DNA from 3 places in the Parageobacillus caldoxylosilyticus genome. Region 1 is predicted to be linked to each of the others. Evidence: riboswitches for the same ligand, from Rfam matches in the RefSeq annotation. Region 1 holds a riboswitch; each other region holds the start of a gene.
The links. A riboswitch is a leader RNA that binds a small molecule or an ion and turns the genes downstream of it on or off. The one in region 1 is predicted to bind S-adenosylmethionine.
Positions count from the first base shown of each region.

Region 2: it holds a riboswitch for S-adenosylmethionine, as region 1 does, so the genes downstream of both, BV455_RS09110 (LLM class flavin-dependent oxidoreductase) here and metK (methionine adenosyltransferase) in region 1, are expected to answer to the same signal.
Region 3: it holds a riboswitch for S-adenosylmethionine, as region 1 does, so the genes downstream of both, BV455_RS04635 (methionine biosynthesis PLP-dependent protein) here and metK (methionine adenosyltransferase) in region 1, are expected to answer to the same signal.

Region 1 is NZ_CP040553.1:2,400,232-2,404,456, forward strand. It holds gene BV455_RS12250 (alpha/beta hydrolase family protein) at 76-864, shown strand; gene BV455_RS12255 (DUF2584 domain-containing protein) at 894-1,136, shown strand; gene pckA (phosphoenolpyruvate carboxykinase (ATP)) at 1,167-2,753, opposite strand; SAM riboswitch class I at 2,938-3,052, shown strand; gene metK (methionine adenosyltransferase) at 3,213-4,225, shown strand, end outside.
Region 2 is NZ_CP040553.1:1,782,452-1,786,676, reverse strand. It holds gene BV455_RS09120 (amino acid ABC transporter ATP-binding protein) at 1-285, shown strand, start outside; gene BV455_RS09115 (ATP-grasp domain-containing protein) at 443-1,390, opposite strand; gene BV455_RS09110 (LLM class flavin-dependent oxidoreductase) at 1,392-2,453, opposite strand; SAM riboswitch class I at 2,516-2,619, opposite strand; gene qoxD (cytochrome aa3 quinol oxidase subunit IV) at 2,750-3,049, opposite strand; gene qoxC (cytochrome aa3 quinol oxidase subunit III) at 3,051-3,665, opposite strand; gene qoxB (cytochrome aa3 quinol oxidase subunit I) at 3,669-4,225, opposite strand, start outside.
Region 3 is NZ_CP040553.1:911,920-916,144, reverse strand. It holds gene BV455_RS04670 (hypothetical protein) at 1-174, shown strand, start outside; gene BV455_RS20895 (YjcZ family sporulation protein) at 341-400, shown strand; gene BV455_RS04660 (sporulation-specific transcription regulator SpoVIF) at 520-777, shown strand; gene BV455_RS04655 (hypothetical protein) at 922-1,194, shown strand; gene BV455_RS04650 (GNAT family N-acetyltransferase) at 1,222-1,653, opposite strand; gene BV455_RS04645 (YjcG family protein) at 1,655-2,176, opposite strand; gene BV455_RS04640 (alpha/beta hydrolase) at 2,241-2,969, opposite strand; SAM riboswitch class I at 3,299-3,411, shown strand; gene BV455_RS04635 (methionine biosynthesis PLP-dependent protein) at 3,488-4,225, shown strand, end outside.

The DNA.
Region 1 (4,225 bases):
AAGTAACTTACTTCCACCTTATCGTATGCAAGCAAAAAAAATGTGTGAATGCCTAATGGAAAGGAGGAAATGGTGATGGATGGATATATTGTCGAGCAATATCGCTTTCCTTCCCCCAATCCGCATATTGATGTATTTCTTGTCACCTATTTATGCCAAGGATTAAAAATAAAAGGCTTTTTGGCCATACCGAAAGCGTCTGAAGTGTATGACGGTTTTTTATATTTGCGCGGCGGCATTAAAAATGTCGGGAAAGTACGTCTGGCGCGCATTACCCAGTTTGCCGCGTACGGATTTGTCGTGATGGCGCCGTTTTACCGCGGCAACCAAGGTGGGGAAGGAAATGAAGATTTTGCCGGGGAAGACCGCTATGATGCGCTTGCCGCGTTTCGGCTGCTGCAGCAGCATCCAAACGTGAATGAAAAGCGGATTCATGTCTTTGGTTTTTCCCGCGGGGGAGCGATGGCGCTGCATACGGCGATTTTAGAGCCGCGGGTTTGTTCTGTTGCGGTATGGGGCGGAGTATCCGATGTAGCGCTTACCTATTGGGAGCGGGAAGATTTGCGGAGAATGATGAAGCGGGTCATCGGCGGCACACCTGCAAAATATCCAGAGCGATACCGCTGGCGGACGCCATTATACGAAATGGAGAAAATTCATGCTCCTGTCTTAATCATTCATGGGGAAAAAGACCGCAATGTTTCGATTGAGCATGCGTATCGTCTGGAGAAAAGACTGAAAGAATTAAATAAGCAAGTGACAACATGGTATTTTCCACATTTTACGCATTATTTTCCACCAAAAGAAAATCGCGAGACCGTCCGGCGGTTGACAGAATGGATGAAAAGTCAGCCGAATGTATGATACGATAAAAAGAAAAGGGGTGTGTTGCAATGGGCATGCCGCTGGAGCTGCAAACGCTGATTGTCACAAAAGGAAAAGAAAGGCGCGTAAAAGATAATTTGTTTATTTTAGAAAAAGAAGGATATCGCCTTTATCCTCTTGATATTCCGCTAGAGGTTAGAAGAACGCTGCAAAGCGAAGCGAGCGGTCAAGCGGTGGTGAAAAAACTGGAACTTGCCGATAATCGGACGATTGTCACGTATGAGCTTGTCGCCTTGCATTCAACGAATTAAAAAAGGAGGGAATTGCTCCCTCCTTTTCGATTATACAAGCGGACCTCCAAGTGCTTCAATTTCCGGTGCAATATGCTTGAATTTTTGGAAGTTTGCGCGGAATTTTGCGGCCAGCTCTTTTGCTTTTTGTTCATATGCATTTTTATCCGCCCATGTATTTTGCGGCTGCAGCACTTCATCTGGCACTCCTGGAATATGAAGCGGAATGGCCAAGCCGAAAATAGGGTCTTTCACTGTTTCGACATTGTCCAGTTCTCCTTCGACTGCTGCTTGCACCATTGCGCGCGTGTAGGCCAGCTTCATGCGGCTGCCGACTCCGTACTCCCCGCCGGTCCAACCAGTGTTGACGAGGAATACCCGCACGTTATGTTCAACGATTTTTTTGCCGAGCATTTCCGCATAGCGCACGGCCGGGAGCGGCAAAAATGGAGCGCCGAAGCAAGTAGAGAACGTAGCTTGCGGAGAAGTGATTCCCCGTTCGGTGCCGGCGAGCTTGCTCGTATAGCCGCTTAAGAAATGGTACATTGCTTGCTCGCGCGTCAGTTTGCTAATTGGCGGCAATACGCCAAACGCGTCTGCGGTTAAGAAAATAATCGTTGATGGGTGGCCGGCGACGCTTGGATCCACGATATTGGCAATGGCCTGAATCGGATAAGCAGCTCGCGTATTTTCCGTTAATGTCGCATCATCGTAATCTGGCATTCTTGTCTGTTCGTCAACCACCACGTTTTCAAGCACTGCTCCGAACCCAATGGCGTCAAAAATTTGCGGTTCTTTTTCGCGGGATAGGTTGATGCATTTCGCATAGCATCCGCCTTCGATATTAAAGATGCCGCGGTTTGACCAGCCGTGTTCGTCATCACCGATTAAGCGGCGGTTTGGATCAGCGGAAAGCGTCGTTTTTCCCGTTCCCGACAGCCCGAAAAATAATGCAACATCTCCTTCTTTGCCGACGTTGGCCGAGCAATGCATAGAAAGAATCCCTTGTTCCGGAAGCAAATAGTTCATCACCGAGAAAATCGATTTTTTCATTTCGCCAGCATATTCTGTGCCGCCAATTAATACGATGCGGCGTTCAAAAGAAATGATAATAAACGCTTCTGATCTTGTTCCGTCCACCGCAGGATCTGCTTTGAAATTTGGAGCAGAGATCACCGTAAATTGCGCTTCGTGTGTTTGTAATTCCTCTGCACTTGGGCGAATAAATAATTGATGGGCAAATAAATTGTGCCAAGCAAATTCGTTGATAACTTGAATCGGCAAACGATATTTAGAATCAGCGCCGGCAAATCCTTTAAAGACAAAAATCTCATCTTGTTTCATTAAATAATCAAGCACTTTATTATATAAGTTTTCAAACACTTCTTCCGAAATTGGCTGATTGACGGTTCCCCAATCGATTTTTTCTTTCGTTGCGGCTTCTTCGACAATGTATTTATCTTTCGGCGAGCGTCCTGTATACTTTCCTGTTGTTACCGCTACCGCCCCAGTAGCTGTTAACTGGCCTTCCTTTCGCTGCAACACTTTTTCCACCAGCTGGGCTACCGATAAATTATGAAATACGTTTGGTTGTTGCAATAATAATGAAAGTTTATTGGTCATTTTTGCGATCCCCATGTTCAAAACCTGCCTTTTTTTATTTAAATAATCTCTGCAAATAGTATAACACATTTTTGTTATTAGTCCATACTATTTATGACGATTTATTTTATTTATTTTTCCTTTTTTTTTCAAAAAAAATTCGTCATATTTTGTTGACTTTTCCCGTTTCATTACGATAAGATAAGTCATTGAACGGATACTCTTATCCCGAGTTGGTGGAGGGACAGGCCCAATGAAGCCCAGCAACCGTCACAACTGGAAACATGTGAAATGGTGCTAACCTGTGGCAAGGCGATGTCCTTGAACGATAAGAGTGAAAGGAGCAATACGATTGCAATGACCTTTCCTCACCGTTACAGGAAAGGTTTTTTTATATGAGAAAATGAAATAAGGGAAATGAGTACCGTATCGCCCGCCGTTTGCGGCATCATCATTTTTTGATGTTTGATTAAGGAAAGAGGAGGAAAATGCCGAATGTCAAAAAAAAGACGTTTATTTACTTCAGAGTCTGTAACAGAAGGTCATCCGGATAAAATTTGCGACCAAATTTCCGATGCGATTTTAGATGCGATTTTAGAAAAAGATCCGAATGCTCGTGTCGCCTGCGAAACGAGCGTGACAACAGGGCTTGTGCTCGTAAGCGGAGAAATTACGACATCGACATATGTGGATATTCCAAGAATTGTTCGCGATACGGTTCGCGAAATCGGCTATACGCGCGCCAAATTCGGTTTTGACGCGGATACATGCGCCGTGTTGACATCGATTGACGAGCAGTCGCCGGATATCGCGATGGGGGTCGATCGAGCGTTAGAAGCTCGTGAAGGTCAGATGACTGACGAGGAAATCGAAGCGATCGGTGCCGGAGACCAAGGGCTGATGTTTGGATTTGCCTGCAATGAAACGAAAGAATTAATGCCGCTTCCGATTTCTTTGGCGCATCGTTTAGCCCGTCGTTTGGCTGAAGTACGGAAAAAGGATATTTTGCCATATTTACGTCCAGATGGCAAAACACAAGTAACGGTAGAATATGACGAAAACGGCAAACCAGTACGCGTGGATACGATTGTCGTATCCGCACAGCATCATCCGGAAATTACGCAAGAGCAAATTGAACGCGATATTAAAGAACATGTCATTAAGCCGGTTGTGCCAAACGAGCTCATCGATGAAAACACAAAATACTTTATTAACCCGACAGGACGATTTGTCATCGGCGGACCTCAAGGGGATGCAGGTTTAACAGGACGGAAAATTATTGTAGACACGTACGGCGGCTATGCCCGTCACGGCGGCGGCGCGTTCTCTGGAAAAGATCCGACAAAAGTAGACCGTTCTGCAGCATATGCGGCCCGTTATGTCGCGAAAAATATCGTGGCGGCAGGACTTGCCGATAAGTGCGAAGTGCAGCTAGCCTATGCGATCGGGGTAGCAAGACCGGTTTCGATTTCCATTGACACATTTGGCACAGGAAAAGTATCGGAAGA
Region 2 (4,225 bases), 620 kb from region 1:
ATCGCCCGGGCGCTGGCGATGGAACCGAAAGTGATGCTGTTTGACGAGCCGACGTCCGCCTTAGACCCGGAAATGGTCGGGGAAGTGCTGGCGGTCATGAAACAGCTCGCAAACGAAGGCATGACCATGGTCGTTGTCACGCACGAAATGGGCTTTGCCCGCGAAGTCGGCGACCGCGTCCTGTTCATGGACGGCGGCTACATCGTCGAAGAAGGCACGCCGAGCGAAATTTTTGACCATCCGAAACATGAACGGACAAAATCATTTTTATCGAAAGTGCTGTAGCCTCGCATTTGCCTTATTGCCTTGCCGCAGCAAGCGAAGCGGCAAGCTTTTTATGGACCACAACAGCAAAAAGCGCTGGTATGCTGCTTCCATCCGCAAACACATAGCCCTGGTTTTTGTGCCTACAAAAGGCTGGAAACCAGGGCTATATTTATCTTTATACCGAAGCGGCTTGAAGCCGCTTTAATTCCTCGCCTAAAAACTTGGCCACTTCTAACATGCCAAACTTGCCGGCACGCGCTTCCGCCTCCGAGTTGTAGTTTGTATTGGTGTTGACATCGTACGTAAAAATCGTGCCATTGGAATCACGGATAAACTCGATGCCGGCAATATGAATATCATTGGCGCGCAAAAACTGCTCGTATTTCTCGAGTATCGGATCGGAAAAACCGTCGATAATTTCAAATTTTGGACGCGTTGCCGTTTCGCCGACCGGACAGAATAAATCGCCGATTTGGCAAGCATCCGCAGGACAAAGCTCAAACCCTTCCGATGTGTCTACGCGCACGGCGTACATAAATTTGCCGCCGACAAATTCACAACGGGTGATGAACGGCTCCGGCGCTTGAATATATTCTTGCACCAGTGTAATGCCGTCGACTGAATCTTCAAAAGCAGGGCTTTCGAGATATTGCCAAAGCGTTTCAATGGAATGGAACAATTGCACGCCAAGCCCTTTGCCAGCGCGGTTATGTTTCGTAATAAACGACGGCGCGCCAAGCTGTTTTGCTGCTTCCACGATTTGTTCCTTGCCGACGGCGGCAATCGTTTTCGGCGTGCGGATTCCATGCGCATTTAATGCCATATATTGATTTACTTTGCTTACTTCTAAACGGAGCGCCCGGCTTCCGTTGAGCACCCGGCGCCCATGGCGCTCGAGCCAGGCAAGCACCGCTTCCGTGAGTTCCGGGGCAAAACGATGCGCCCGCGTATGAGAGGAGGCGCTCATTCGGCTGTAAAACACTCCTTCCGGAGGCGTCGCCGATAAATCGACCGTCCCTTTGTCTAAAAACCATTCTTCATAAGGCAGACCAAGTTCGTCCAACCGCCGCGTTAGATGCACAGTCCATTCGCTATTTTCATGAATAATGTAAATTTTGCTCATCTTACTTTTCCCCTTTCGTCGCAAGCCGATTCCGGCGTTCCTCGACAAGCGGCATCACCTGTTTGGCGAATCTCTCCATTTCCTCTAGCTGAGGTGAAAATTGCAATAGCAATAAATCTACCCCTGCATTTTCATATGCTAAAATGCGGTCAGCGATTTGTTCCGGTGTACCAATTAGATTTGGACGCAATCCTCTGTTGGATACAGAATAGTCTTGCAATTTCAATTGCAGTTCGAGCTGGGATTTGTTGACGAAATCATGATATCCTGCATAGCCGCTAGATAATTTGACGTCGGTAATGCGCTTTAATTCCGCCTGCGCCTCCTCCTCGCTGTCGCGGCAAATGACAAACGCTGCCATGCCAAACGAGCGAAACGGCTCTTTTCCTGCCTGTTCGCGGCGCTGCTTCATGTCGGCAACTTTGCGGGCGATTTCTTCTACTGTTCCGCCATGCATCACATATGCATCGCAATGCTTAACAATCGCTTGTTTTCCCCGTTCGCTCTCGCCGCCGGCGTATAAAATCGGATGCGGCTTTTGCACCGGTTTCGGCGCTAAATGGGCTCCATTTACTTCATAAAATTTTCCCCGGAAATGAAATACATCGTTCGTCCACATTCCTTTTAACACTTGAACGAATTCTTCCGTGCGATCATAGCGCTCATCATGTTCGGTAAAAATGCCGCCATATTGACGCGCTTCTTCCTCCCACCATGCCGATACAACGTTCAGTGTAAAGCGGCCGTTGCTAATGTGGTCAATATTGGCCGCCATTTTCGCCGTAACGGCTGGATAATGAAAACCGGGACGGACTGCCGTCATAATTTCCAATTTTTCTGTCACCGCCGCCAGTGCCGCCGCCGTCGACCATGCTTCCAGCGAATCCTTCTCCGGCCCTTTTATATCATTTAAATACAGCTCCGCGACTAATGTTGTGCTATATCCCCATTGCTCCCCTTTTTGCGCTACCGTTTTCGCATATTCAAACGTCGCCGGCATGTTTTCATCCTCAACGTTGCGCAGCCATCCTCCGAAAATCGGCAGCCAAAACCCATATCTCATCTTGTTCCTCTCCTCCCCTATAATAAAAAAAGCTTCTTCGATAAGAAGAAGTGGTGCGCTTCATCTTATCTTCCAGAACCAACCTGCTCCAACCAGCGCCTTTCTGACCGATATCAACGGTTGTTGGGCTTCATTGGGCCATTCCCTCTGCCGCTCTTGATAAGATTTGCTATTTATTTATTTTTCCTATTTTCTTATATGTTTTATCGGATTTATTTTATCCTACCATAATGTCATTTACAGCGTCAATATAAAAAAACCCCGGCTCTTTCACAGGGAAAGAGCCAGGGGTTTTATTACAGCACAAATGACATCGTCCAAACCGAACCGGCAACAACCACTATCGCAATAAAAAAGGCATACGCCATATTGATCGTTTGAATTTTGCCGCTGTCGCTTTCCGTCATATGCATAAACATAAATAGCTGCAAGCTTGCTTGAATGATCGCAAAAATGACGATGACGCCAATAATCGCTTTCGCCGTTAATCCCGAAGATAGCGCGACCCAAAGCGCAGCGAACGTCAGCACAAGCGAAAGAACAAAACCGACGACATGTTTCCAAGGAAATGATTCATGGTGATTGTTTGCACCCATCCTAGATCACCATCCCGGTCAAATAAACTAATGTAAAGATAAAAATCCATACGACGTCAAGGAAGTGCCAATACAAGCTGACGATAAACACTTTTCTTGCCGTCCGCGGCGTAAATCCGCGCTGGAGCAGCTGAATGATAATTAAAATCATCCAGCCAATTCCAAGGCTGACGTGCGCCCCGTGCGTTCCGACAAGCACGAAAAAGCTAGAGAGAAACGCACTTGTTTGCATCGTCGCTCCTTCATGGACGTAATGAATAAATTCGCGAATTTCAAAGGTAATAAACCCTGCACCTAAAAGGAGCGTCACCAACAGCCATGTTAATAAACCGCTAAGGCGATTGCGGCGCATTTCAAAAATAGCCAGTCCGCATGTAAAACTGCTGGTTAATAGAAGCAACGTTTCGATTAAAACATCTTTTACCTCAAATAAGTCTTTCGCAGTCGGGCCGCTTCCCGTACGTTGGAATAAAACAAGATAGGTGGCGAACAAGGTCGCAAACAACGCGACCTCGGCGCCAAGGAAAATCCAAAATCCTAAAATATTTAAACGGCTTTCTTCCGTCCGATACTCGAGCGGCATCGTTTCATCATATCGGTGAGCTGCTTCTGCCATCCGTTACGCCCCCTTCCGTGCCAAACGCTCCGTGCGTTTAATTTCGTCCACGCTAATGTAATAGCCGTCATCATCGTCAAACGAACGGAGAATTAAACCGAGAATAATGAAGATCGCAGCGATAATCGCCAACGTAAACCATTTAAAGACAAGACCAAAGCCCGCGAAGAAAAACGCAATCGAAATCAAGAACGGGCGGCCTGAGTTGCTTGGCATATGAATCGGCTTTAATTGTTCTTCTTTTACTTCCAACCCGTTGCCGTTTTTCTTCATAACCCAATAAGCGTCCAAATCCGTTACTTCCGGAGTGATTGGGAAGTTATAGTGCGCTGGCGGTGAAGCAGTCGCCCACTCGAGCGTGCGACCGTCCCACGGATCTCCGGTCATGTCGCGCTCGCCGTAACGCGCGCTGTAATAAATGTTATAGCAAAGCACGATAAAGCCAATGCCCATCAGCGCCGCGCCAATCGTCGCCACAACGTTCAACGGCGTCCAGCCAAGTCCGGCCGAGTACGTGTACATGCGTCGCGTCATTCCCATTAATCCTAAGAAATACATCG
Region 3 (4,225 bases), 1.5 Mb from region 1:
CAGTTTATTCAGCTATTTGAACAGTGGGGAAAAAATTTCGATAAGCAAATCCAGGAAATCGAAAAGTTAAACAATCAATTTTTAAAGGATGTGCAAGGAAATTTGGATTATATCAACAAGTGGTTTGCCAAAAAAGAAAATGAATTTGCCAAGTTATTCCGCATATTTGGGTAACATATTTCCACATGTGCCTATACCGGTTGCAAGTACGATGAATAGGATGAAGTAACAAAGCGTAAGGAGGTGCACCACTATGGGCTTTGGATGCTGCGGTTTTGGAGGTTACGGTTACGGAGGTTACGGCTACGGAGGCTACGGCTTTGGCGGCGGCAGTAGCTTTGTGTTGATTGTTGTATTGTTCATTTTGTTAATTATTGTCGGTACTTCAATTATCGGCTAATGTCATGTAACGGGTACGGGCTGTTCTATTCGGCGGGCAGCTCGTACTTTTTCTTTCACATGTATGCACTTCTTTTTTTTCATTTCATACCATATAGGAGGAAAAGGAGGAGTTGGTAAATGGATAATCAGTTTTTTAAAAATATTGAAAAGAAAACAGGCGTAAACATAAAAGACATATTGGAATTGGCAAACTCCTTACAACATGCCAACTTTAAAGATGAAAAAACGGTACGTCATGTGATTCAGCGCGTCGCACAAATCGCGAACCGGAAAGTGCCGAAAGAATTGGAAGACCAAATTGTGAAAACGATCATTCAAAACGGAAAACAGCTTGACTTCAGCACGATCGCCAACATGCTGAACAACAAAAAATAGGCAAAAGGGAGCCTTCCAAATCGGAGCTCCCTTTTGCCATTTATCATTTATTTGTTTCAAGAAATGATGGCCGTCACTGAAAATGCCGATGAAGTTATTGGACAGAGAGGCCGTTTATATTGACAAAATAGCGTTGATTGAGCGATGATTATTCTCGCTAATCAACATGTTTGTCATTACAAAAAAAGACGTTATGACGGTTATATGGCCGAAGCGCAGATGCATGAAACGAGCTTAAAAAGTACGGAGCAAATTCATGAAATGGGCATCTATTGGGGAAGCGAATGGAATTGTATTTCCTCCTGGCTGCTATATCGTACGGCAATAACCGCTTATTTAACAAAGCTCGTCCAAGACGGGAAGACAGTGACCAACGTACGAAGCCATTCTTTATCGATTGCCGGGAAAATGAGGTGAGGGACCGTACCATCGTTTGATACGGTCTTAAAGCGATTTTACCATTGTTACATGGGGGATTCCAGCATCCATAAACACATCGGAAACAGTTTGATATCCAAGTTTTTGATAAAATGGCTCTGCATGTGTTTGCGCATTCAGCTTTACTTTTGGGACACCCTGTTTTTTCGCAAACTGCTCAATCGTTTCCATAATCAGTCTTCCTGCCCCGCGGCCGCGATACGATGGCAAAACACAAATTCGTTCGATCTTACCGAGACCGTTATCGATCATGCGAAATCTGCCAGCACCAACCGGTTTTTCTCCATCGTACAAAACAAAATGCATAGCTTCCTGCTCAAATTCATCGATTTCTTCCTCTTCTGGAACACGTTGCTCCTCAATAAACACGATTCGCCGAACAAGCAAGGCATCCTTATATAATGACGGATCGCTTTTTTTTCCAATCACTACGTTCATGTTACTCCTGTTCCTTTCCTCCAACAAGAAAAGTCTCGTATACTGTCCATGAGCCGTTTTCCAATTGATAGAGAAGGTGGAAGCGGTCAACCGTTTCCTCAAAATGAACCTTTTGCATTTGTAATTGTCCGTATACATCAGCATATTCAGCACTTGGCAAATCACGGCCGATGGTAATATGAGGAACAAATACGTATTCTGGTTTATCGGCAAAAATTCCGCTGTGAAGCCGTTCATAAAGGCGCTGCAGCGTTTCGTTCGGCTCCACTTTTAAATAAATAACATTGCTCGCTGGATAAAACGAGCTAAATTTTGTCACTTTTAACGGAATGAGATCTGTTTCAGCCGCAATTTTGCGCAATTCTTTCACCATTTCTTTAATTTGCTGGTCGTCAGCTTCAAAAGGTTCTTTTAAGGTTAAATGCGGCGGAATGAGGGCGTAATGGCTATCATAACGCTTTCTATAGGAATTGGCAAAATCCTGTATTCGCTTCGAAGGAAATAAAGCAATACCATATTTCATAAAAACCCCTCCTTATGATAAGTAGTACTTAATTATAACAAAATTCCGAAAAGTATGGTAGTGTTTACAACGAAAGGAGATGCGCAATTGCGCGCGGAACGTCAGGCTGCCAATATGTCCATGCATGACCGCCGTCAAATTCGTTGTACTCATACAAAAATCCTTTTTGGATAAACGCTTCACGTGCCTTTCGATTCGGAGTGATAAAATCACGCACGTTTCCGTCCGTCGTCTTTACTGCTGTTTCGTTTGTACCTACCGAGTGATAAATTTGCAATAATGGTGGTTCCGGAAAATGTAAAATTTTTTCGATGATCCCTTCATCGATATATGGCGACTGCATCGCAATTTTTCCAAATGTATGCGGATACAACAATCCAGCCATCAGCGAGACGGTGCCGCCAAGGGAATCACCGATGAGCGCGCGCCCTTTCCCGATTTGGTACGTAGGAAACGTTTGATCTAAAAACGGAACGAGCTCATGTGCTAAAAAACGCAAATAACGGCTGTTTTTCTTTCCGCTTGGATGATATTTCTCGTAGCGGTCTTTAACATCATGATACGGGATTCCGATGACAATGGTGCGATCAATCTTGCCGCTTTCCATCAGTTGTTCGATAACGCTTTTGATTTTCCCGTACATAAAATAATCTTTCCCATCCTGTGCGATAAGAAGAGAATACTTATGAAGCGGAGAAAACGTGCTTGGCAAATAAGCAAGCAGCGTTATTTCTTCTTCGAGCTCATTGCTGTAGATCGTATAATCATGCATCGTTCCTTTTGGTGTCGCCATGGTGCATCCTCCATAAAAACAACAATTCACCTGTTATTGTAACATATTTTTGCTAAAACATGTTAATAAACACCGTTGAACCGTGTAAGTTTTTGAAAAAATAAGTGCTTTTTTTGCTATTTTTGTCAAAAAACTGTTTCGATAAAATAAAAATAATGAAATATACTGGAATCGGTCCAAACATATGAAAACGGACAGCGCGAAAAACATGATAAGTTTTTCCGATGTTATATAAACAAATAACTCAATTTTAAAAAAATTACTTGCAAAATTATTATGAATGAGTTAAATTTTAAGATAATCAGAAAAATGAATATCGGCAAGATGCTTTCTTATCGAGAGAAGCGGAGGGAACTGGCCCTGTGAAGCTTCAGCAACCAGCCAAGTATTGGCCAGGTGCTAAATCCAGCGAATTGAATTTTTTCAATTCGGCAGATAAGAAGAAGCACTGACATACGTATGGAAAAGTCTTCTTCTTAGAAGACTTTTTTTATTTTATAAAAGAGGGAGAGAGAGAAGTGGAGAAACTGGAGACATTGTTAGCGCAAATCGGAAACCGCAGCGAAACAGTAACGGGGACGGTCAATCCGCCTGTCTACTTTTCGACGGCATACCGTCATGAAGGAATTGGACAGTCGACCGGGTTTGACTACATCCGTACCGGCAATCCGACGCGCAAAATCGTCGAAGAGGCGATCGCCAAGCTCGAGGGAGGCGATCAAGGCTATGCGTTCAGTTCGGGCATGGCAGCCATTCAGACAGTTCTTGCTTTATTTGAAAGCGGGGATGAATTTCTCGTTTCTGCCGATTTATATGGAGGTACATATCGCTTATTTGAACGTGGCTGGCGAAAATACGGATTGTCTTTTCATTATGTAGATTTTCGTGACATACGATTAGTAGAGAACATGATCACGGAAAAAACGAAGGCGATTTTTTTGGAAACGCCGACCAATCCGCTCATGCAGGAAGCGGACATTGCCGAAGTGGCAAAACTTGCGAAAAAACACGGACTGCTTCTCATTGTTGACAATACGTTTTACACGCCGGTTCTCCAGCGTCCGATCGAGCAAGGAGCCGATATCGTTATTCACAGTGCGACAAAATATTTAGGAGGACACAACGATGTGTTAGCCGGTCTCGTTGTTGCAAAGGGAGAGGAGCTTTGTCAACGGCTTGCGGAATATCATAACGCAATTGGCGCCGTGCTTTCTCCGTTTGATTCGTGGCTATTGATTCGCGGCATGAAAACGTTG